DNA from 3 places in the Sessilibacter sp. MAH3 genome. Region 2 is predicted to be linked to each of the others. Evidence: predicted binding sites of a transcription regulator. Region 2 holds the regulator's gene; each other region holds the start of a gene.

What was found. The regulator PhoB, encoded in region 2, activates phosphate uptake and scavenging genes when phosphate is short. The targets are predictions, from matches to a motif close to TGTCATAAANNTGTAACA.
Region 1: the regulator PhoB is predicted to act here: its motif matches at 2,385-2,402, upstream of ACYQ2C_RS13425 (Na/Pi symporter).
Region 3: the regulator PhoB is predicted to act here: its motif matches at 3,629-3,646, upstream of ppk1 (polyphosphate kinase 1).

What each region holds. Positions count from the first base shown of each region.
Region 1 covers NZ_BAAGIE010000021.1:74,934-82,208, forward strand. The annotation lists gene ACYQ2C_RS13415 (type III PLP-dependent enzyme) at 1-203, shown strand, start outside; gene ACYQ2C_RS13420 (hypothetical protein) at 908-1,132, opposite strand; gene ACYQ2C_RS13425 (Na/Pi symporter) at 1,153-2,319, opposite strand; gene ACYQ2C_RS13430 (M48 family metalloprotease) at 2,844-4,115, opposite strand; gene ACYQ2C_RS13435 (DUF4265 domain-containing protein) at 4,313-4,786, shown strand; gene yaaA (peroxide stress protein YaaA) at 4,827-5,603, shown strand; gene ACYQ2C_RS13445 (DUF938 domain-containing protein) at 5,715-6,308, shown strand; gene ACYQ2C_RS13450 (hypothetical protein) at 6,374-6,967, shown strand; gene ACYQ2C_RS13455 (class I SAM-dependent methyltransferase) at 6,967-7,275, shown strand, end outside.
Region 2 covers NZ_BAAGIE010000014.1:3,675-10,949, reverse strand. The annotation lists gene recG (ATP-dependent DNA helicase RecG) at 1-655, shown strand, start outside; gene ACYQ2C_RS10200 (HDOD domain-containing protein) at 990-2,396, shown strand; gene ACYQ2C_RS10195 (HU family DNA-binding protein) at 2,478-2,762, opposite strand; gene ubiA (4-hydroxybenzoate octaprenyltransferase) at 3,022-3,903, shown strand; gene phoB (phosphate regulon transcriptional regulator PhoB) at 4,137-4,841, shown strand; gene phoR (phosphate regulon sensor histidine kinase PhoR) at 4,898-6,220, shown strand; gene ACYQ2C_RS10175 (GNAT family N-acetyltransferase) at 6,453-7,275, shown strand, end outside.
Region 3 covers NZ_BAAGIE010000006.1:59,874-67,148, reverse strand. The annotation lists gene trxA (thioredoxin TrxA) at 826-1,152, opposite strand; gene ppk1 (polyphosphate kinase 1) at 1,299-3,395, opposite strand; gene ACYQ2C_RS05350 (hybrid sensor histidine kinase/response regulator) at 3,769-6,228, opposite strand; gene hemW (radical SAM family heme chaperone HemW) at 6,366-7,275, opposite strand, start outside.

The sequences.
Region 1 (7,275 bases), on a different contig from region 2:
GCGACAGCATTGATGTTATTTCTGAAAACATCAGCTTGCCAGAATTGAACAACGGTGACTTTATTGTTAGCCGCATGATGGGTGCTTACACCTCAGCTACGGCAACAGAATTTAACTTCTTCCCGAAAGCAAAAATTCACGTTATGAATGAATTTGCGGTTGCTGAAGAATCTGTAAAAATGACAAAAAGACACCGTGCTTAAGATTTACCGCTAAATAGCAGTTATTAATTTCCAGTCATATAAGTGACGGCTTTTGGGGCTCCTAAAATAGGAGCCCTTTTTTATGCGCCCTGAAAAGTTAAACTGCCAACCGTTTAGCTCGCCTTGTTTAAAAACACCCCCGCAAACCATTTTATTATTGAAAGAGTTTTACGAGAAAATTCCGATGTATTTGAAATATTCGATAAGGCTTAATACGGCTGCCTCTATCGATGATGCACGCTAGCGAAATGGTTAAACAATTCAAAATGGTATTTTTTATAGGAAACTCTGATTAACCTAGAGTTTCTCGCGACACAAGGATGTGTCGCCAATTTCAAGAACGGTAAGTGGTTGAAATTGTGAAGAAATTGGAAATCGCATTTTCAATTTCTGTCCTCTGATTAAATCATGGATGAGTTAATCAGAGGTTCCTATATTGTATTCATCGGTGAATTGCAGAGAGCTGTGCAATGGTTCTGAAAGATAATTTTGTACAAATAATTCATTAAACAAATTATTCGATATCGAAAAAAATTAAACATGCGAATGCACGGTGGAAAATGTTTACGGTTTTTATTGAGAAGTATTAAGGTGGGAAGTGTTAAAGCCGTAAAACAGACTATTAAGAACTGTTTTACGGTTGATGTTTCATACAAATTGCATGAAGTTACAGGCGGGTGTACTTACCGATGATATTTACCGGCCTAGGCAAATACCTTGCGAATTTCGTTCACTAATAATTGGCCAACATTTTGTAAATGAGAAGTGTGGTGGTCAACTTCTTCTAAATACATTTCTAGGTGATCAATCGCCTCGTGTTGTTCTTGCTGTTCTAACTGCTCCAGCTTTTGGTTTAATTCCTTTAACGTTGCTTCAAGGTTTTGAATTCTTTCTTGCAGCTCTTGCTTTTGCGATTGTATAGAGTCCATTGCATCGACCTTTATTTTGTTTATCCGCCAACAAGTTTGCTGCCAATAATTAAAATTGCCGGAATAACTATAAATACTGTCAAAATGTAAACAGCGATATACAGTCTATTTTTTACGGCCAAGGCAGCAAGCCAGTTAGCACAGTTTAACGGTACTTCGCGCAGCATAGGTATGCCGTAGATCAGAACTACGCCGATTAAATTGTAAAACAAGTGCACAAGCGCGATTTCCATCGCAAAAACAGCATTAGCACCGGTCACTGCGGTAGCCGCTAATAAACCGGTAATACAGGTTCCAATATTTGCCCCAAGAGTAAAAGGATAAATCTGACGTAAAGAAAACACGCCAGAACCGGCCAGAGGGACGATAAGGCTGGTGGTTGTAGAAGAAGACTGAACCAACACTGTCATTAATGTGCCCGAAAAAATTCCGGTTACTGGGCCGCGACCAACGGCGGAGTGCAACACTTCTTTAGCGCGACCAACCATCAATACTTTCAGTAATTTTCCAATGTAGGTAATTGACGCAAAAATCAAGACCACACCAAGAATAATCGTGATCACACCGGCAAAAGTTGATGATAGAGGTGAAAGAATATCTTTAAGCAGATGAACCGGTGGCCCGACCAGCATTTTCATAAAATTAAGGCCGCTCATTGATACCGATTCGCTACCCACTAACATTTTGGCAAAAAAAGCACCTATGTGATCTAAAAGACCAAACATGATTTCAAGCGGTAAAAAAATCAGCACGCACAAAACATTAAAGAAGTCGTGCACGGTTGCAGCTGCAAAGGCGCGTCGGAACTCTTCACCTTGTTTGATGTGGCCAAGGCTGACAATAGTATTGGTGATAGTTGTGCCGATGTTGGCGCCCATTACCATAGGAATGGCGACGCTGACGGGCATGCCACCGGCAACCAAACCCACAATAATGGATGTTACGGTACTGGACGACTGAATTAACGCGGTAGTGATCGTACCGATAACCAAGCCAGTGATTGGGTTGCTGGCGAATTCAAATAATTCTTTTGCACTGGTACCGGCTGCTTGCTTAAAACCGCCACCAATTAATGAAACTGCGACTAACAATAAGTAAACGAGAGCTGCCACCAACAACCAGTTTTGCCAGTTACGTTGGGTATACTCAGTTTGGGGTAATGACGTGGCGGAGGTATTGATTGTCATAAAATGAGATCTTTTTGAGAGATTTACGAAGTAAAACGCCTACCTCCGCTATTTTGTGTCGTTTTTGTGACAGATTTATGACGAGACTCAAAAGAAACGGGAGAATCTGTAAATTTTTCTCCAATATCGATCTTTTATTGTTTATGAGTACCAAAGTGGTGCGTTTTCTTTCAAAGTTGAGTTTTCCAGTAAACTTTATTTTACAAAATGAGCGGTAAAAACTGCCGTAAAAGTACGGCAGGGTTAGTTTTTGGTTTGCTAAATAACATAAATGATATGTTTTACTGCCCGAAGATTTCAGACCGTAAAAAAGATTTTGGCGAGGAGTCATCGAATTTCTGTGTTGCACTTTGGTGCAAAAAATCTCGAACTGAGCTGTGCTACCCAGTGCTCGCAATTGTGCTCTTGAGCTCTGAATATATACCGAGGGCGCAACTGAGGTTTAAAAAAGTAACTCCGCCCAAGGTGAGCAGAGTTACCGGTGACCGTTAAAAATGAACGCAGAAATTTGCCGAAAAGTAAGACTAATTTCCGAGTTGTTCTAGCTGACGAGTGGCTGCTTGTCCTAACTCTCCGCCAACCTGCTGAACCGCAGTAAAGTTTTGGCGAGCTTCGACAATGTTACCTAAATTGGCGTTGCTCAGACCTAAGTAATAGGTCGCGTAAGCCGTTGGCAACCATTGATTACTTTGTAGCAGGTCAGACCGGGCCGCGGCGTATTCTTTTTGATCAACAGAAATAATGCCTCGGTACAGATAGGGCGCAAAGTATTCGTTATTTAAACTAATCGCTTTATTAAACGATGTTTTCGCTGCGGCTTCGTTTTTCAATTCGGTTTGTAACTGGCCTTTGGTTGTCCAGAACAAAGCTTCTTTAGGTTGTTTCGCAATGGCTTGTTCAACTTTTGCTAAGGCGCCTTGATAATCTTTAGCGCCCGCGAGTTTTAATGCCTCGGTGTGTAAATCGTAGGCGGGTTTATCTTTACGAATTTGGGCCATAGCGCGATCAAAGGCTGCTTTGTTGCGGGTACCGTCAGACATGCTACGTGCCTTTTCTAAGTTAGCGGCAACACGCTTTTGTGACGGTGGGTGACTTTGAAAAAAAGCTTGTAAGGCGCTGGTGTTTTGACCTTCTGAGAGCTTCACAAAGGTCTGTTGCAATTCAACCGCACCCATCGGCTCGTATCCAACACGCCCCATGTAATCCATGCCATAGCGGTCGGCTTCGAGCTCTTGGCCTTGGCCATATTGGGCCGTAAAAGCCGATGCACCCAAAGCCACGCCTTGCTGAGTTAAGGCGCCATAACCATAGCTCTCACCTACTGCCTGAATTAAAGAACCTAAACCACCGAGAATGGTTGATTGGCTTTGCTGAGTGGCACCGTGTCTGGCTGCGGCGTGAACAATTTCGTGGCCCAAAACCGCTGCGAGCTGCGACTCATCTTCTAATTCGTAAAGCAGGCCACGGTTGATAGCAATCTTGCCACCCGGCAACGCCCAAGCGTTTGGCACATCGTTATTTAACACTACGAATTCGTAAGGCAAGTCTGGTCGATCACTAACGCGCGCCAGTTTTTGACCCACCGAAGAAATATACGCGTTGAGATTTGGGTCAACGGTGTATTCGCCACCCTGGCTTTGTTGGCTGGGAACATACTGTTGCTCGCCGATGGCAATCTCATCAGCACGAGACAACAAACTAAATTGGCTTTGTCCTGTGACAGGGTTCGTGGTACAGCCATGCAGTGCTGGCAACACCGCTATCATACCAATAGCAATACGTTTGGATAATTTCACAAGAACTTCCTCTTACTATGAATTTACGCACTGAATAATATATTGAGTAATAAAATCGGCTTAAGCTGCCGTTTAATCCATTCGGGTTGCACCTATCGACTGCAAAATAGGTCGTTTGTGCCCTGCACCCGGAGTGCCGTTATAATAACGCCAAACACCGTCTATAACCCAAGATAACGAAACATTGGCCAAATAAAATGCAAGCTCTGCAAGTAATAGAAATGTACGCCGGAACACGTCCCGACGGCGAAACCGTGGTTGAAAAGCTGCGTGTAACCATTAACGATGACGACAGCTGCCAACTAGTGACATCGCCTGCGTTTGTGCAAGGGCTGGCTAGAGGCGACACCATCAAACGCGATGGCGACTCTTTTGAGCTGGTCAAGCGCTCGGGCAATTTATGCATTCGTGTTTATGCTGAAAATGCCGAACGATTTGCCGAAGAATTAACCTCTGGTATCGAGAAGCTCGGTGGTGAACTGGATATCGAGTCACCACGACTGTTGGTGTACAGCATTCACGTGTCTTGTGGCTTTAATGCCATAGAAGACATACTGAATAAATACATTGGCGAGCATTCCGGTAGTGTTTGGCGTTACGGCAATGTCTACAGTCCAGAAGATGGCACAACGCCACTCAATTGGTGGAATGAAATTTTAAAGCCGGAGTAAATCCGCTTTATTTTGCAACAAACAAGACAATGGCTTTGATATGTTAATGGTAATTTCGCCAGCAAAAACGCTGGACTATGAAACCGCACCGGTCACCAAAACGGCAACCCAACCGAGTTTTCTTGATGACAGCGAAGTGTTAATCGAAGACCTCCGTAAACTTGCGCCTCAAGATATTTCAAACTTAATGAGCATTAGCGACAAGCTAGGCGTTTTAAACTTTGATCGCTTTCAAGCGTGGTCGCAGCCTTTCGATAAAACCAACGCCAAACAGGCCGTGCTGGCGTTTAAAGGCGATGTATACACAGGCTTAGAAGCCGAAACCTTTGGTAAAGAAGAATTTAGTTTTGCGCAAAAACATCTGCGAATCTTATCGGGCTTATACGGTGTATTGCGCCCACTCGATTTAATGCAAGCCTACCGACTTGAAATGGGCACCAAATTCGAAAACCAACGCGGCAAAAACCTCTACGAATTTTGGGGCGATAAAGTCACCGAGGCGCTTAACGAACAACTGAAAACCCTTAAAAGCCAAACACTGGTTAACCTCGCCTCTAACGAATACTTTAAAGTAGTCAATAAAAAAGTGCTGAATGCCGACATTATTACCCCAACCTTTAAAGACTTAAAAAATGGCGAGTATAAAATTATCAGCTTTTACGCCAAAAAAGCTCGTGGCTTAATGAGCGCTTGGGCCATACGCCACAGCATTACCCAAGCACAAGATTTAAAAGGCTTTGATAGCAACGGCTACGTTTATAACGAAAGCCTAAGCAAAGGCAACACCTGGGTATTTACGCGAGATGTTGCGCAATAACAGGTCTTATTTATTTGATTATAGGAAACTCTAGATTAATCAGAGTTTCCTATAAAAATATGTATATTAATTTTGGGTAAACATCAAAAACCCAATTAAGCGAGGTAATTTGTGTCAACAGAAAAACCAATTTCTAACGCCAGCATTAATAACCGTGAACCGATTTTTAATCATCTTCAACGATTATTAACCGAAACGAAAAACCTCTTAGAAATTGGCTCTGGCACCGGCCAGCACGCGGTTTATTTTGCCGGAGAATTACCGCATCTGCGTTGGCACACCTCAGATCTTGCCGTAAATCATCCCGGCATTAACTTATGGCTCGATGAATACACCGGTAACAATATCGAACGCCCTTTTGAGCTAGACGTAAACGGCGGCTGGCCCGAATTAACGGTTGATGCCATCTACACCGCTAACACCCTTCACATAATGAGCTTTGACTCGGTAAAACAATTCTTTGCAGGTCTGCCCAAGGTACTTAGCGACAGCGCCCAACTGATCATCTACGGCCCGTTTAAATACAACGGCGAATTCACCACACCCAGCAACGCCAAATTTGATTTATGGCTCAAAGACCAAAACCCCGTTAGCGGCATCCGCGATATCGAAGCCATACAAGAACTCGCTGCAAAAATTGGCCTCACGCTCAAAGAAGATAATGCCATGCCTGCGAATAATCAGTTGCTGGTTTTCAGCTTGTAGTTATAGTTATAAACGTCAATATTAACGTGATCGAAAATATCCCTAACTCAAGAGCACGTAACCTTATGGAAATAGATAGTAGTAATCTAGTCGATCATATTTCTTGGATAATTGCGGCAATAGCTTTATTTGTTTCTGTCTTTAGTGTCTGGTTATCGTTAAAAATAAGTAGAGAGGCTTCAAAATCTCAATTACTTGACCAGCAATATGATGCCTTTAATGAGCTTGCTGCGTTAAGGTTGGATAACTGGATGTTAAACCATATGTTTGAAATTCCAGAAAATTATGAGCATATTAGAATCTCGGTACGGTCAGCTGTGGGGCCGACTACAAGCTTTCAGAGGGAAGAGTACCACCTAAAAGAGCGTGCTATTGCTATGTGTATATTTCAGATATATGAACATACATATTACCAGTATATGTATGCACTAGAGACAAGATCTAAAGGAAGAGCAGAGTTTTTAGAAGAGGTTTTGTCATACTTCTCTAATAGACTATTACAAAATCCTAGATTACTTTTTTACTGGCATGAAAAGGGTGGGAATCTTTCTGTGTATTTCGAACGAGGTACGATTGAGTACTATCAGCGGTCTGTGTTTAAATCTATGGATGAAGCTGTATTTGATATGGATTTGATAGGACCTTTTGGAGCGGAATAATGCAAAAGCAAAGAAAGTGGCTTATAGAGAACGAAGGAAAGCTTACCGATATCCAACGGGAATCATATTGGAAAAATACCCATCTCAATGAAAATTACGAGACTGTTTGGAGTATGACCGATGACCATAAGGTAAGAGAAAAATTGATTAGAGAAATAGAAATCTTTGAAAATAGTAAAATATTAATCCCTGGATGTGGTTCGAGAGTTACTTTACAAAATCAGATAGCAATGATGGTAGATGAGGTTGAAGAAATACTGTGCACCGATTTTGCCGATGTTATAGACAAAGCAAAATTAAATGATAAT
Region 2 (7,275 bases):
CGGCCAGGCCTGCGAAAGCGGTCGTCAGGCCTATTGGGTGTGCACACTGATTGAAGACTCAGAAACCCTACAAGCCCAGGCCGCGCAAGCAACATGGGAGATGCTCTGCGAAGCACTTAGCCATCTAAAAATTGGCCTCGTTCACGGCCGCCTAAGCAGTGCCAAAAAAGACGAGCAGATGCAGGCGTTCAAGCAGCATCAACTCGATTTACTGGTGGCGACAACGGTCATTGAAGTTGGCGTGGATGTGCCAAATGCTAGCCTGATGGTGATTGAAAATCCCGAACGCTTAGGCTTGGCCCAGTTGCATCAATTGCGCGGTCGAGTTGGGCGTGGCGAGGCCGAAAGCTCCTGCGTATTGCTGTATCAGAAGCCCTTATCCAAGGTTGCACGCAAACGTTTAGACATTATGCGCAGCACCAACGACGGCTTTGTGATCGCCGAAGAAGACCTAAAAATTCGTGGCCCCGGCGAGGTGTTAGGAACACGTCAAACCGGTGATGTGCAATTTCGCGTCGCCAATCTCGATACCCACCAAGACTTGCTCGCCAAAGCAGTAGAAATTGGCGAAACCCTGCAAAAAGAAAATCCTCGCGCAGCCCACGCCATTATCGAGCGTTGGCTGGGTCATCGTCAGCAGTTTGCCGACGTCTAGCGAAGTCGCCGTTTACGTCAGACATCTTCGACTTACTCGAACTTCAAAATCGAAAATTCGATTACCAATTTCTTCACGATTTCTATCACTTGCCGTTATTGAAATTAGCAAAGCGCCGCTGTAGCACTGCAAAGACTTGGGTAAACCAAGTTTTACCCACACGCAATTTTACAAGCATTTGGCAGAAATCCATCAAATTCAAAGGCCATCTCTGAGCAGTGAACTACACTTAGATTTGCAGGACACCGCTGATCTCAATCAGATTGCGCAGGCAGCTGAAGCCGTGATCGATAGGTAAACATTCAAGCTATAAGAATAAAGCCGAGGAACTGAGGTGCAATTCCCAAGTAATGTTAAAAAACTCTTGGACACCAAGCAGATAAATTACACCATGACCACATACAGCAACGATACAGCAACAGCCAACCATTACCGCGACCACCATCTGCGAGACAGTAACGCAGCGCGCTCTATTTTATTGGAAGATGAGCGCGGTAAGTTGTTGGTGGTGGTGCCAGCGAACTGCCTACTAGATCTACAGCGTCTTTGCCAACTGACCAGCCGCAATTTGCACGCAGTTGACGCTAAAGAAGTTGAAAACTACATCAGCTCGAAGAATCTCGATGGCATTCCGGCGATCCCAAACATCAGTGGTTTAGAAACGGTCATTGATGAGCGACTTACCAAAGCTCAAGAACCTATCTTGTTGGACGCCGGTAAGTCGCCACATTTGCTTGAGATCGATAACGAAGCTCTCGATCAGTTGATGGCCCACAAGGCTTCGAGCTTAGACATCGCCATTCCTATTGCTCAAATTGAGCAGGGCTTGATGTCCACCGATAACGACGTGGCTGACATTAAGCAGTCAGTCTCTAAATTCACCGCGCTTCGCATCAAACAGCGCCTTGAAGACACCCTTGAGATGCCGCCGCTACCAGAAACCGCCCAGCGCATCATCAAATTAAGGGTAGACCCGGACGCGGACATCAGCGACCTGTCGTCTATTGTTGAAACCGACCCCAGCCTCGCCGCGCAAGTCGTTAGCTGGGCATCATCGCCTTATTATTCCGCTCCCGGAAAAATTCGCTCAATTCACGATGCCATAGTGCGCGTTTTGGGCTTCGACATGGTGCTCAATCTCGCTCTGGGAATTGCTCTGAGTCGAACTCTTGATATTCCTCCCAGAGGCCCACACGGCTCACAAACCTACTGGCGCACCGCGGTTTATATGGCCGCCACCATGGAAGGCTTGGTTACGGCCATTGACCGACCACATCGCCCCGGTTTTGGTCTAGCGTATCTTTCTGGCTTACTTCATAACTTCGGTTATTTGATTATTGCCGACGTCTTTCCACCGTATTTCGACCGCCTATGCAAATCGTGGGATGCCAATCCGCACGTAGATGACTCGGTGGTAGAAAAGCAGCAAATTGGTGTCAGTCGCCAGCAATTAAGCTCTTGGTTGATGGATTTGTGGAATATGCCGCAGGAGGTTGTAACCGCGTTGCGCCACCAAGACAACCCCGATTACGACGGTGAGCACGCCATCTACGCCAACCTTCTGTACATCTCCCATCGCATTTTGTGCTTGAGAGGTTTAGCCGACGGCCCCAAACAGCCACTGTCGCCAGAAATGCTCACCCGCGTGCATTTGACTCAAGCCGATTTAGACGAAACCCTCGATAACATTATTGAATCCGCCCTAGAGCTAGAAACTATCGCCAACGAACTCAGCCATTAATCGCAGTTTGCAAATAACCAAAAGCCCTCAACTGAGGGCTTTTTTGTGGCGTCGATCTTTGCAAAGAAAACTCGCGAACGGCTATGAAGATGCTTGATTGACTAGATCTTTCAATTGTTTTCCGGGCTTAAAAGACACGCTGTTACTGGCGGCGATTTCGATTGGCTCACCGGTCGCAGGACTGCGCCCAGTGCGAGCGGCTCGTGTTTTGGGATTAAACGATCCAAAACCCAAAATATTAACCGACTCGTTGCGACTTAATGCGTTGGTGATTTCATCGAGAATGGTGGAAATGATGTCATGTGCCTTTTCTTTGGTGATGTTGGCACTTTCGGCGACGGCGTTGACCAATTCAGTTTTATGCATGGCGAATGATTTCTCTGTTGTTGTAATTGTTAAATCTTTCTTCAAAACCACAGCAACGCTCAAAACAAGTTAAGAAATCCCTAACTAAATAACTCGCTTTGTCGCGCACTTTAAACACCTCTGGCTTTCTTTTTAGTCGAAATTATGGCTTTATCAAGCCGCTAAGGCCGTAAGATCGCAGCCAAATTGATTTACCACCTGTTTTTAAGCCAAATCTTAACGATTTGAGTTATAGCCAAAGAAGTTTGTCGAGCCATTAATGAATCTTGAGAAATACGTAACCCCAAAATCCGGCGACTGGAACGACTACCTAAAATTGATGCGAATGGATAAACCGGTGGGCAGTTTATTGTTGCTCTGGCCGGTTTATTGGGCGCTTTGGATTGCTTCAGAAGGCAAACCCAGCATCAGCACCTTGATTATTTTTACCCTCGGCGTCTTTGTGATGCGCTCAGCCGGATGCGTTATCAACGATTACGCCGACCGCAACTTTGATGGCAAGGTTAAGCGTACCAACCAACGTCCGCTCGCAGCAGGAAGATTATCGGAAGGCAATGCACTGTTCCTTTTTACAGCCTTGTGTGCTTTAGCCTTTGCGTTAGTGATTCTGACCAATTGGCAAACCATTGCGCTGTCATTTGCGGCATTACTGCTCGCCAGTGCTTATCCATTTGCCAAGCGCTACACGCATATGCCACAGGTCGTATTAGGTGCAGCATTCTCTTGGGGAATTCCCATGGTATTTACGGCCGAAACCAACACGTTGCCAAAAACCGCTTGGGTCATTTACTTTACCAATCTGCTCTGGGTGATTGCCTACGATACCTTCTACGCCATGGTCGATCGCGATGACGACTTAAAAATTGGCGTGAAATCCACCGCGGTATTGTTTGGCGATATGGACAAGGTTATTACTGGGTGTCTACAAGTGCTGACGCTATTCGGCATGATACTGATCGGTGATAACGCCAAATTGGGCTGGATTTACTCCATTGGCGTGGCCGTTTGCGCGGGTTTGTTTGTGTATCAGCAATATTTGATTCGCAATCGCGAGCGGGAGCAATGTTTCAAGGCGTTTAAGAATAATCAGTGGGTGGGCGTGGTTTTATTCGTGGCGATCGCGGCTGATTATTTGCTTTAAGCATTTAAAAATTTAGGCATCTAAGCATTACGATTTTTATGCCCTAAACCTTATGAATTCTGCGGCAATTACTAACTCATTAGACAGTTTTCGCCAATATACCTGTGTGTTTCACACAAATTACAGATTTATCACAACCAATTGCTATGATTGTCATAAAAGCGAAACAAAACCTTTATTAAATGCACCCAGCTTAAAACGCCTCCTTAAATTCACAATTCCGGTGTGCAACCATGGCCGATAAAACAATTTTGATCGTAGACGATGAATCCTCCATTCGAGATATGCTGCGTGTAGCACTTGAAATGGCGGATTATAAATGCCTTGAAGCCATGGATGCGCAAACGGCACACACCCTGATTGTGGATGAAAAGCCAGATTTGATTCTGCTCGATTGGATGTTACCTGGCACCAGCGGTATCGAATTAGCTCGTCGCCTCAAGCGCGATGAGGTTACTTCGCAAATTCCAATCATCATGCTTACCGCTAAAGGCGAGGAAGACAACAAGGTACAAGGTTTAGAAGTCGGCGCTGATGACTACATCACCAAGCCCTTCTCCCCCAGAGAGCTGGTCGCTCGCTTAAAAGCAGTTTTACGTCGCACCGACTCTGCCTCTACCAGTGGCCCAATTTCGGTCGAAGGCCTAGTACTCGACCCGGTAAGCCACCGCGTTACCATCAACGAGAAACCCATCGATATGGGTCCAACCGAATACCGCTTGCTGGAGTTCTTCTTAACCCACCAAGAGCGTGTGTACACTCGCGGTCAACTGCTTGACCACGTTTGGGGCGGCAACGTCTATGTGGAAGAGCGCACCGTAGACGTTCACATTCGTCGCCTGCGTAAAGCCTTAACTCAAGACGACCACGACCGCTTTATTCAAACCGTGCGTGGCACCGGTTACCGTTTTTCCATCAAAGTCACCGAAAAAGCTTAAGATAAATCGCTTATACTTGAGCTTTAATGTCGTAAACCTATCACTCGAGATCACTCGTGCATCGTGGCTTTGTATCTGAATTTCGGCAATTTTTAGTCGCTATCGCAGTTGCGGCTGTACTTGGTCTCGTCATTGGTTATCCACTGTATACCTTATTGCTGGCCAATGTGTTGTACGGCGCTTGGACGCTGTACAACATGCGCAAGCTTGAGCGTTGGCTAACCACTCGCAGTATCGGCCAGGTGCCCAACGCCACCGGCTTTTGGGAGGAGGTTTATTACCAGGTCTCCAACAATCGCGAAAGGCACAACAAAGAAAAGCACCGCTTACAATCACTGATTCTTCGGGTGCAAGAAACTACCGCCGCACTCAAGGACGCGGTGATTATTTTAGACGACCAAGCGTCCATTCAATGGTGGAACCAAAGTGCCCGGCGACTGATTGGTCTACAACCGGGCGATCACGGCAAACCCATCGTTAACTACCTGCGCTCGCCGCGCTTTGTGCGCTACCTCGAAGCCGAAGATTACTCAGAACCGCTAACCATGCCGTCGGCCACCGATAGCGATCAATTCTTAAGTTTTCAAATCAACCGCTACGGCCAAGGCGACTATCTGATGGTGGTGCGCGATATTTCACGGCTGCAAAAGCTTGAACAAATGCGCAAAGACTTTATCGGTAACGTTTCTCACGAACTGCGTACACCGCTGACAGTGGTGCGGGGTTACTTAGAAACCATGGCCGATAATGCCGATTCGCTGCCCGGTGTTTGGCAAAAAGCCATCAGCCAAATGGAACAGCAATCGAAACGCATGACCTTGATCATTGAAGATCTGCTGACTTTGACACGCCTTGAAACCGACGACAGCAGCCTGCGAGAGACAAAAATTAACGTCGCCGATTTGCTGCAAAGCATCGTCCACGACGCCCAAGACCTCAGTGGCGACAAGGCTCATCAGTTTGAAATCGACGCCGACGAAGACTTTTTGTTGATTGGCGTTATCGAAGAGCTACGCAGTTGTATTTCGAACCTAGTCTACAACGCCGTGCGTTATTCACCGGCCAAAAGCCAAATCATTCTGCACGCTTACGTTGATGAAGGCGGCGGTCATATCGCCATTGAAGACCACGGCATAGGTATTGAAGCGCGCCACATTCCCAGACTTACCGAACGCTTTTATCGCGTTGACGCCAGCCGCAGCCTAGACACCGGCGGCACCGGTTTAGGGCTGGCCATTGTTAAACACGTATTGTCACGTCACCAAGCGCATCTTGAAATCACCAGTCGAATCAACCACGGCAGCACATTTACCTGTAGCTTCCGTCTGGATCGCGTTGTTAAAGAACACCGCCCGTCATCGTTAAACGATAGCGAATAACATCGTTAATTTCAGAACTCGTACCGACTCTGGATTTCAGAAAGCACAGTTTTGAAAACACAATTTCGAAAACACAATTTCGAAAACAGTGTTTTGCAACTATCGGTTGAACTCTCGTCCCAGTTCTAGTTTGATAAGCCCTACGGCATAGCTTTCGCAACTCGCGAAAATGGCATTAACGCTCACAGCGTTAAACCCAGTATCACATCGAACCTGCGCTTGGATAATTTGTATGGATTTTAAGTTTGTAACCAGTGTTACCGATGTTGACGCCAACGACTGGAATCGCGTCGCCGGGAGTGATTATCCATTTTTAAGACATGAATTCTTACACGCCTTAGAAAGCAGTGGCGCAACCACCGCCGAATCCGGCTGGCAACCTTTTCACCTAACGGTTTACCAAGGAGATCAACTGATCGCTTTGCTGCCACTGTTTGTTAAAGGCCATTCCTATGGCGAATACGTATTTGATTGGGCATGGGCCGACGCCTACCACCGCAACGGCCTGCATTACTATCCAAAGCTGTTAAGTGCAATTCCTTTTACACCGGCTACCGGCCCACGTTTTTGCTTTGCCAATCATCTCGACGAACAACAGCAACAAACGTTAATGACTCAAATGGCAGAGGTGATCACCGACCAGGCTGCAAAAATAGGCGCGTCGTCGTGGCATTGTTTGTTCAGTGATATCAAGGTGGCAAGCCATTTAGAGCAGTCGGGATTTGCCTTGCGCCAAGGCTGCCAGTTTCATTGGTATAATCAAGATTTCAGAGATTTTGACGACTTTTTAGCGACATTTGCCAGCCGTAAGCGTAAAAACCTTAAAAAAGAGCGCCAGAAGGTTGAGTCTCAAAACGTCACCTTGATACGCTGTGAAGGCAGAGACATTACCGAAGCGCAATGGCGCAAATTCTACGAGTTCTACCGTCTTACTTATCTAAAACGCAGCGGCCATGATGGCTATCTAACCGGAGATTTCTTTCAAACTTTGGGTAGAACCATGCCCGAAAACCTGATGATGGTTCAAGCCTACACCAACGACAAGCTGGTCGCGG
Region 3 (7,275 bases), on a different contig from region 2:
GTTCTGATAAAAAATTGTTTCAAAATTTGCGAATCGCATAAAAGGTATTTTAATTTTCGGCATTCATAGAAATTAACTTAGGAAATTCGACAAAACGAAGCAATTTGAGTTGCTCTTTCATAAACGTTAGGTCGTTAAGATTATCAATTGAGTCAATTAAATCCTTGACGCGAATGGCTTCGATAAAACACCAGTATTTTTGCGAGGTATAATTTTTTATGCCTAACGCTACGTGGTTTTCAGCGTTTATTTGAGTGTTTTACTGGCGTTACCGAGCGACTAAAACACGGCTAATTGTTCTTATTTACGCAATTGATTTTGATATAAAAAAATCAATTGAAATTTTCAAATGTTATAGCGTATTAATGTCTTTGACCTTAATACAAGGAACAACTGATTAACGGATAAATTAATCGGTCGTTCCAATAAATGTTTCGTAATCCAAAAGGGTTTATTGCATGTGATTTTATTGTTATGCAATAAACATAATTGGTCTTTATGTCGTTAATTTTAAATTGTATACCCGGTGCTCATTCAGTATGGCAAACATCTCGGAAAAGTTTGGAGGACATCAATAATCAGAGTCGATAGAAAGTATTCAAATGGAAATTAAGGCTTTCTAGGACGAAGGCATCACTCGGAATTTATGGGGAGTGTGCAGACCTGCAAACTTGAGGCAAGAGTATGACTGGGCAGAAACAAAACAAGTATAGCGATAAGTTCGGGCGAGTGCAAAACGGTGTTTTAAATTTCTTCAAAATTTTGATCACATTTTTGGTAATCAAAAGAATTTTCGGCCGGTTTGCACTGCTTCGCCCTTACGTATTACAGCGCGCTGTCGATAAAATCGATAAGCTGTTGCTTAGACAATGCACCCACTTTGGTAGCTTCTAAATTTCCGTTTTTGAAAATCATCAGCGTTGGAATGCCACGGATATTAAATTTAGAGGCGGTTTCTTTGTGCGCATCTACGTCCATTTTGCAGATGGTCACTTTACCGTCGTATACACCCACCAATTCTTCAAGAATGGGTGCAATCATTTTACAGGGACCACACCAGGTCGCCCAGAAGTCCACCAAAACAGGACCTTCTGCACCTAGGACTTGCTCTTCAAAAGTGTCGTCAGTGATCTGTAGGATCGCTTCACTCATGTTCTTGTCTCCGTTTAATTCTGTTTGCCCGTTGGCTAGATAGGGTAATAGGGCAGGGATGATAAGGACTGTAAGGCTCAAGGACAAGCGCTTAATCGTTCTTGTGCTAGGAGTTTTTTAAGTCACAGTCCATATTTTATGTTTGTTTAATTCTTCAGTGACTGTAAAAGGCGATTCTGCACGCCATCGTCTAAATCCCTCTTCGTTTGAGGGGTGTATTCACCATCACTACCTAACACCCAACTTTGGGATTTGTCTTCCAAATAGGCTTCCAAATCGTATAGCACACGGTTTGCCAAGCTGGATGATTGGATCGGAAAACAAACTTCAACACGTCGGTTGAGGTTGCGTTCCATCAAATCCGCCGAGCCACAATAAATGGAAGGTTGTGCATTTGCAAAGTAGTAGGTGCGAGTATGCTCTAAAAAGCGTCCGACAATGGATTTTACGCGAATGTTTTCCGACACGCCTGGAATACCTGGGCGTAAACAACACATGCCGCGAATGATCAAATCAATAGAAACGCCGTGTTGGCTGGCGCGGTACAGGGCATGAATGATGTCAGGCTCTGTTAGACCGTTCGCTTTCATAATAATTCGGGCTTTATTACCCGCATTAGCAGCCGTGATTTCTTGTTCGATCAGCTCAATTAATCCTGCTTTTAACGTAAATGGCGCATTTAGTACACGCTTTATACGCTCTATTTTGCCCATACCGGTTAATTGTTGGAAAACTTTGTGAACGTCCGCACAAATATCTTCGTCGGCCGTTAAAAGTGAATAATCGGTGTAAAGACGAGAAGTGCCAACGTGGTAGTTACCGGTACCCAAGTGCACATAACGGCGCAATTTTTTACCTTCGCGACGTACGATTAAAATCATTTTTGAGTGGGTTTTGTAGCCAACCACGCCATAAACCACAACAACGCCCGCAGCTTGTAATTCAGCGGCAAGGGCAAGGTTCTCTTCTTCATCGAAGCGTGCTCGCAATTCAACGACAGCGGTTACTTCCTTTCCATTTCGTGCTGCCTCTAGCAACGCATGTACGATCGGAGAATTGTCGCCGGTTCGATAGAGCGTTTGTTTAATCGCTAACACATCAGGGTCGACGGCCGCCTGACGAATGAGATCAATCACCGGTGTGAACGATTCAAACGGATGCATGAGCAGATAATCTTTTTTGGCAATAGAAGTAAACATGCTTTTTCGGTCGCGCAGACCTTTGGGGATACCCGGTGTAAACGACGGATAACTCAGGTCGGGGCGATTGACTAAGCTTGGAATGCGCATCAGTCTTTTTAGATTTACTGGGCCGTTCACTTGATAAAGATTGCTGCGATCGAGCTTGGTTTTTTCTAACAAAATATCAATCAGCGCGTCGGGGCAATCGTCGGCCACTTCAAGGCGAATGGCGCGACCAAATCGACGTGACGCCAATTCGCCTCTTAACGCCAAGGCTAGGTCGGCAACACCCTCCATATCCACATCCAAATCGGCGTTGCGTGTAATACGAAATTGATAGCAGCCTTTAACCGTCATGCCCGGAAATAACGAATCAACATGGGCGTGAATCATTGACGATAAAAACACGAAGTTGTCGCCACCTTCGCACAGCTCATCCGGTATGCGAATAACGCGATCGAGAGATCTCGGCGCGGGCACAATTGCTAAACCGGTTTCGCGACCAAAGGCGTCTTTGCCTTCAAGAGAGACAATGAAGTTCAAACTCTTGTTAACCAGCAACGGAAACGGGTGTGCGGGATCGAGTCCAATGGGACTGCTAACGGGGATGATGTTTTCTTTGAAGAAGGTTTTTACCCAGTCTTTTTGAGCATCAGACCAATCACCTCGGCGAACAAAATGAATGTTTTCTTTTTGCATCTCCGGGATAAGTTGTTCATTCAAAATTTTGTACTGCTGTTCAACCAGTGGGTGACACATTTCGCTAATTTTGTGCAACACCTCTTCTGGCGGTAAACCGTCAAGGCCAGCACGTTCTTGTTCTAAATCGATACGCGAGAATAGTCCCGATACTCGGATTTCGAAAAATTCATCCAAGTTGGAGCTGAAAATAAGCAAAAATTTGAGTCGCTCCAACAGAGGATGACCATAATCGAGAGCCTGTAATAAAACCCGCTGGTTAAATTTCAGATGACTGATTTCTCGATTGATGTAGAAATCTGGATTATTTAAAGATATTGGCTGAGTGTCTGGATCTTTTTTACTAGCTTGGTCTTGTGACATGGGTTGACTATCTTCTAAGAGCCGTTAGCCACTAATGCAATTGGCTAAACAATTTGCTGGAATTCGTTTTCATAGGTATTTGGCTGATTCAAGTTAACCACATCGGTAATCGAGCTGTTACGCCAAATTTGATAACACTAATTTATTGAAGTTTTCGAAAAATTGAAACTCGCAGAATCAATTTCTTCATATTCATTGAATGATTAAAGAACATTAAAAGTTTAGCCAATGCGTATGACATATTAAGGTCAGAATAAACGGTTATTGATATTGTCGCGAGCAATAAATCGTGTTGAGAAATTTTCCCGATGAACTATGAGGCTTGTCTAAAATAGTTGGCGAACACGGCCATATTCGCTAACTGCAAATCAACTCAGGCTTTTGATTCTGAAGTTTCAATCTCTAATTCATGTATGGCCGTCAACAAACTTTGCATCGACATAGGTTTGGTCAGATAGTAGTTCATGCCCGAGGCAAACACGGCTGTTTGGTGTTCGGCCAAAACGTGGGCCGTCAATGCAATGATGGTAATTGGGACCCGTTGATTTTCGCGTTCAAATTCGCGAATCAAACGCGCCGCTTGAAAGCCGTCCATTTCAGGCATTTCACAATCCATTAAGATCATGTCAAAAGGTACTGGCGCATTTATTACCGCGTCAACGGCAAGTCGACCATTTTCCACAACGGTAGGAATCGCCTTTAGCTTTTTCAACATACCTTTTATAACCATTTGATTCACCGAATTATCTTCGGCGACCAAGACTTTTAAACCGGAAATAAATTCTGACGTTTTGGTGACGGGCTTTGGCGTATTCTTGGATTTAAATGAGCTTTGTTTGCCAGAAAGAATATCAAATAACGAATGCTCAAGCTGATTCAGCATCAAGGGCTTGGGTAGCTGCGCTTCTAGCGACAAAAAAGTACTTTGTTCAATTTGCGAAAAGATTTCGTTTACCCATTGGTTCTTCTGCGGCTGACTAATACTCACCGAAGAAATGGTAATGATCGGTATTGGCTTTGGCGCTCGCGAAAATTGTTTGAGCGAATTTAACAATTTTTGAAAATGTTCTTGAGTGGTTAGCTCAGTGAACGGTTTGGCTAAACTATTTTCTAAATAGCGATTAATATCGATAATAATAACGTCTACATTATTTGTAGCATTTAAATCATTTAGGCTGAAGTAGTTGCGGTTACTTTTCCAGTAATCAAATTTTCGAGTAATAATTTCTTGATAAAAATCGGTAATGCCTAAAAACAAGATGGAGTTTTGAGTTTTCCATTTTGATAAATCATCGGGATTAAAGACTTGGTTTTTGAGGAGTAAGGGGTTGACGTCTAATTGGATGTGAAATTTTATTTGTGTGCCTCTGGGGTGATTTATACAGGCGGCAATGTCGCCATTCATCATCTCGACCAGATGTTTGCAAATGGCTAAACCTAAGCCGGTGCCGCCGTATTTTCGGGTCGTACTATTGTCACCCTGCTGGAAGGGTTCAAACAATAATTTGGCTTGATCTAGGTTAATACCAGTACCCGAGTCTTCTACCGAAAAGTGAATGTCATATTCATGTTGTTGTTTTGATTTCAGCGATACATCCAAAAATACGTAGCCACGTTCGGTAAACTTTAAGGCATTGCTGATTAAATTATTCAGAATTTGTCGTATCCGTGTAGGATCGCCCAAATAATGGCTGGGAATATCCGGGGCAATTCGCGATATTAATTCAATATTTTTATGACTGGCTTGGCGAGCGAAGAGTTGTAAGCAGTCGTTAATAACTTCTTCTAATGAAAATTCAATATGCTCTAAGTGAAGTTTATTGGCTTCGATTTTAGAGTAGTCAAGAATGTCATTGATGATGGTTAATAAACTGTTGCCTGATCGATAAATAACATCGAGTTGCTTTTTTTGTTCGCGATCTAATGGGGAGTCTTTTAACAGCTCAATCATGCCGAGCACGCCGTTCATTGGGGTGCGTATTTCGTGGCTCATGGTTGCTAAAAAATGGCTTTTTGCGCGGTTTTCGGCTTCGGCGATGGTTTTTTGTTTGCGCGATTCGATTTTCTCTAAGGTTTCTAGACGCAGTTTTTCTTCCATGATTTGTCGGCGTTCAATGTCTTGCAGCAGTGTTTCGCGCATAGTGTTGAAGGCTTCGACGATGTTATCGAGTTCATCGGTATGTTTGTGGTGAACTCGATTGAGTTTCAGCGGTGATTCTAAGTTATTTAAATTAACGCGCTTTGCAAACTCGGCGATAGACTCCATGTGCCGGGTTAGCAGCTTACGAATGAGCAGTAACAACAGCAGCGCAATAACAAAGGTTTGAATCCCCTGGAATAATGCGGTCACGCCCGTGCGTTGAATAAGGTTGTGTTTTAACCGAGCTAAGCTTGCGGTGACTTGCAGCTGACCCAGACTTTGTTCGGTGAGATTTTTCTCTCGATACACCAAATCGTAGGTTTTTATCAGCAAATCGGAATCATTAAATTGCTGTAGGCTGATTCCCGAGACGATCTCGCGCTGTTGTTTATTCCAATCCGTCCACACTACTTTCGCCTGAATAACATCTTCGACATCCAGTAGGCTATTAACTTGGATGATCAGCTGTTCTTCATCGAAGGACCAAAGACTACTGGTGATGCTTGGCAACAGGCTGATTTTGACTTGGTCAATACGTTTGTTAAGAAGTGAGAGGTCGTTTTGGTAGCCGATGTAGACGCTAATTAAGGTGGCCGCAAGAGCGATAGCCGTAGTGATGAGAATGACCAACGACAGCAATCGATAGGCAATCGAGTTTTTGAATTTATGAACAAATTTCTGCCGATCGATCATGACATCACAGTTTCTCGGTTTTCCGTGCAATCCATTTCATCGATTATCTTAGCAGCTTTGCTGGCGAATTTGGGCTTGGTTTTTTTGTACTGATTTGATCCAAATTATTGTGCGTGGTGTTCTGGTGGAGCTGCGGCCTACAAGAAGTAATCCAACGTGTTGTTCAAATATTTAAGCCCCAGATCCGTAGGTTTTATGGTCTCGGCACCCGAACGATCGACAATTTCGATCAATCCCTTGTTAATAGGCGCGGTTAGATTCAGTTTGTTGAGGTCGAGTCCCGTTCTGTCTTGGTATAAGGAGACATCCACACCCTCGACCAGACGTAAACTATTCATAAAAAACTCTAAGGGCAATTCGTCTTTCGACACAATTTTTTGGTTAGCGGTAAACCCGAGCAAAGAATCTTTTTTGAGATAGTCTGCCGGAAGACGCGTTTTCCAGTAGCGCTCAATAGTATTTTGTTCAGTATGGGTGATCTTGCCGTGAGCGCCTGCGCCAATAGCAAGGTAATCGCCAAACTGCCAATAATTTAGATTGTGCTTTGATCGGCTCGACGGGCTTTTCGCGTAGGCAGAGATCTCGTATTGCTGGTAGCCGTGTTCTTGCAAGCGAGCCAAGCCGAATTCTTGAATATCCGCGAGGCAATCTTCTTCGGGTAGTTGTGGTGGGCGGGAATAAAACTCGGTGTTGGCTTCGATGGTTAATTGGTACCAAGACAGATGATCCGGCTCAAAGCTTGCTGCCATATCGATATCACGAAGTGCCTGCTCGACGGTTTGACCCGATAAACCATGCATTAAATCGAGATTAAGACGCGTAAAACCCGCCTGTTTTGCCATCTCGATGGCTCGCTGAGCGTCGGTATCGTTATGAATGCGACCGAGTTTGATGAGATGCTCAGGTTGAAATGATTGAATGCCAATCGAGAGGCGATTCACGCCCGCGCGAAAAAAATCCGCGAATTTGGCCTGCTCTGCGGTTCCCGGATTAGCCTCAAGGGTAATCTCAATAGAGTCGTCGAAGCCAATCATACGCTCGGCTTGC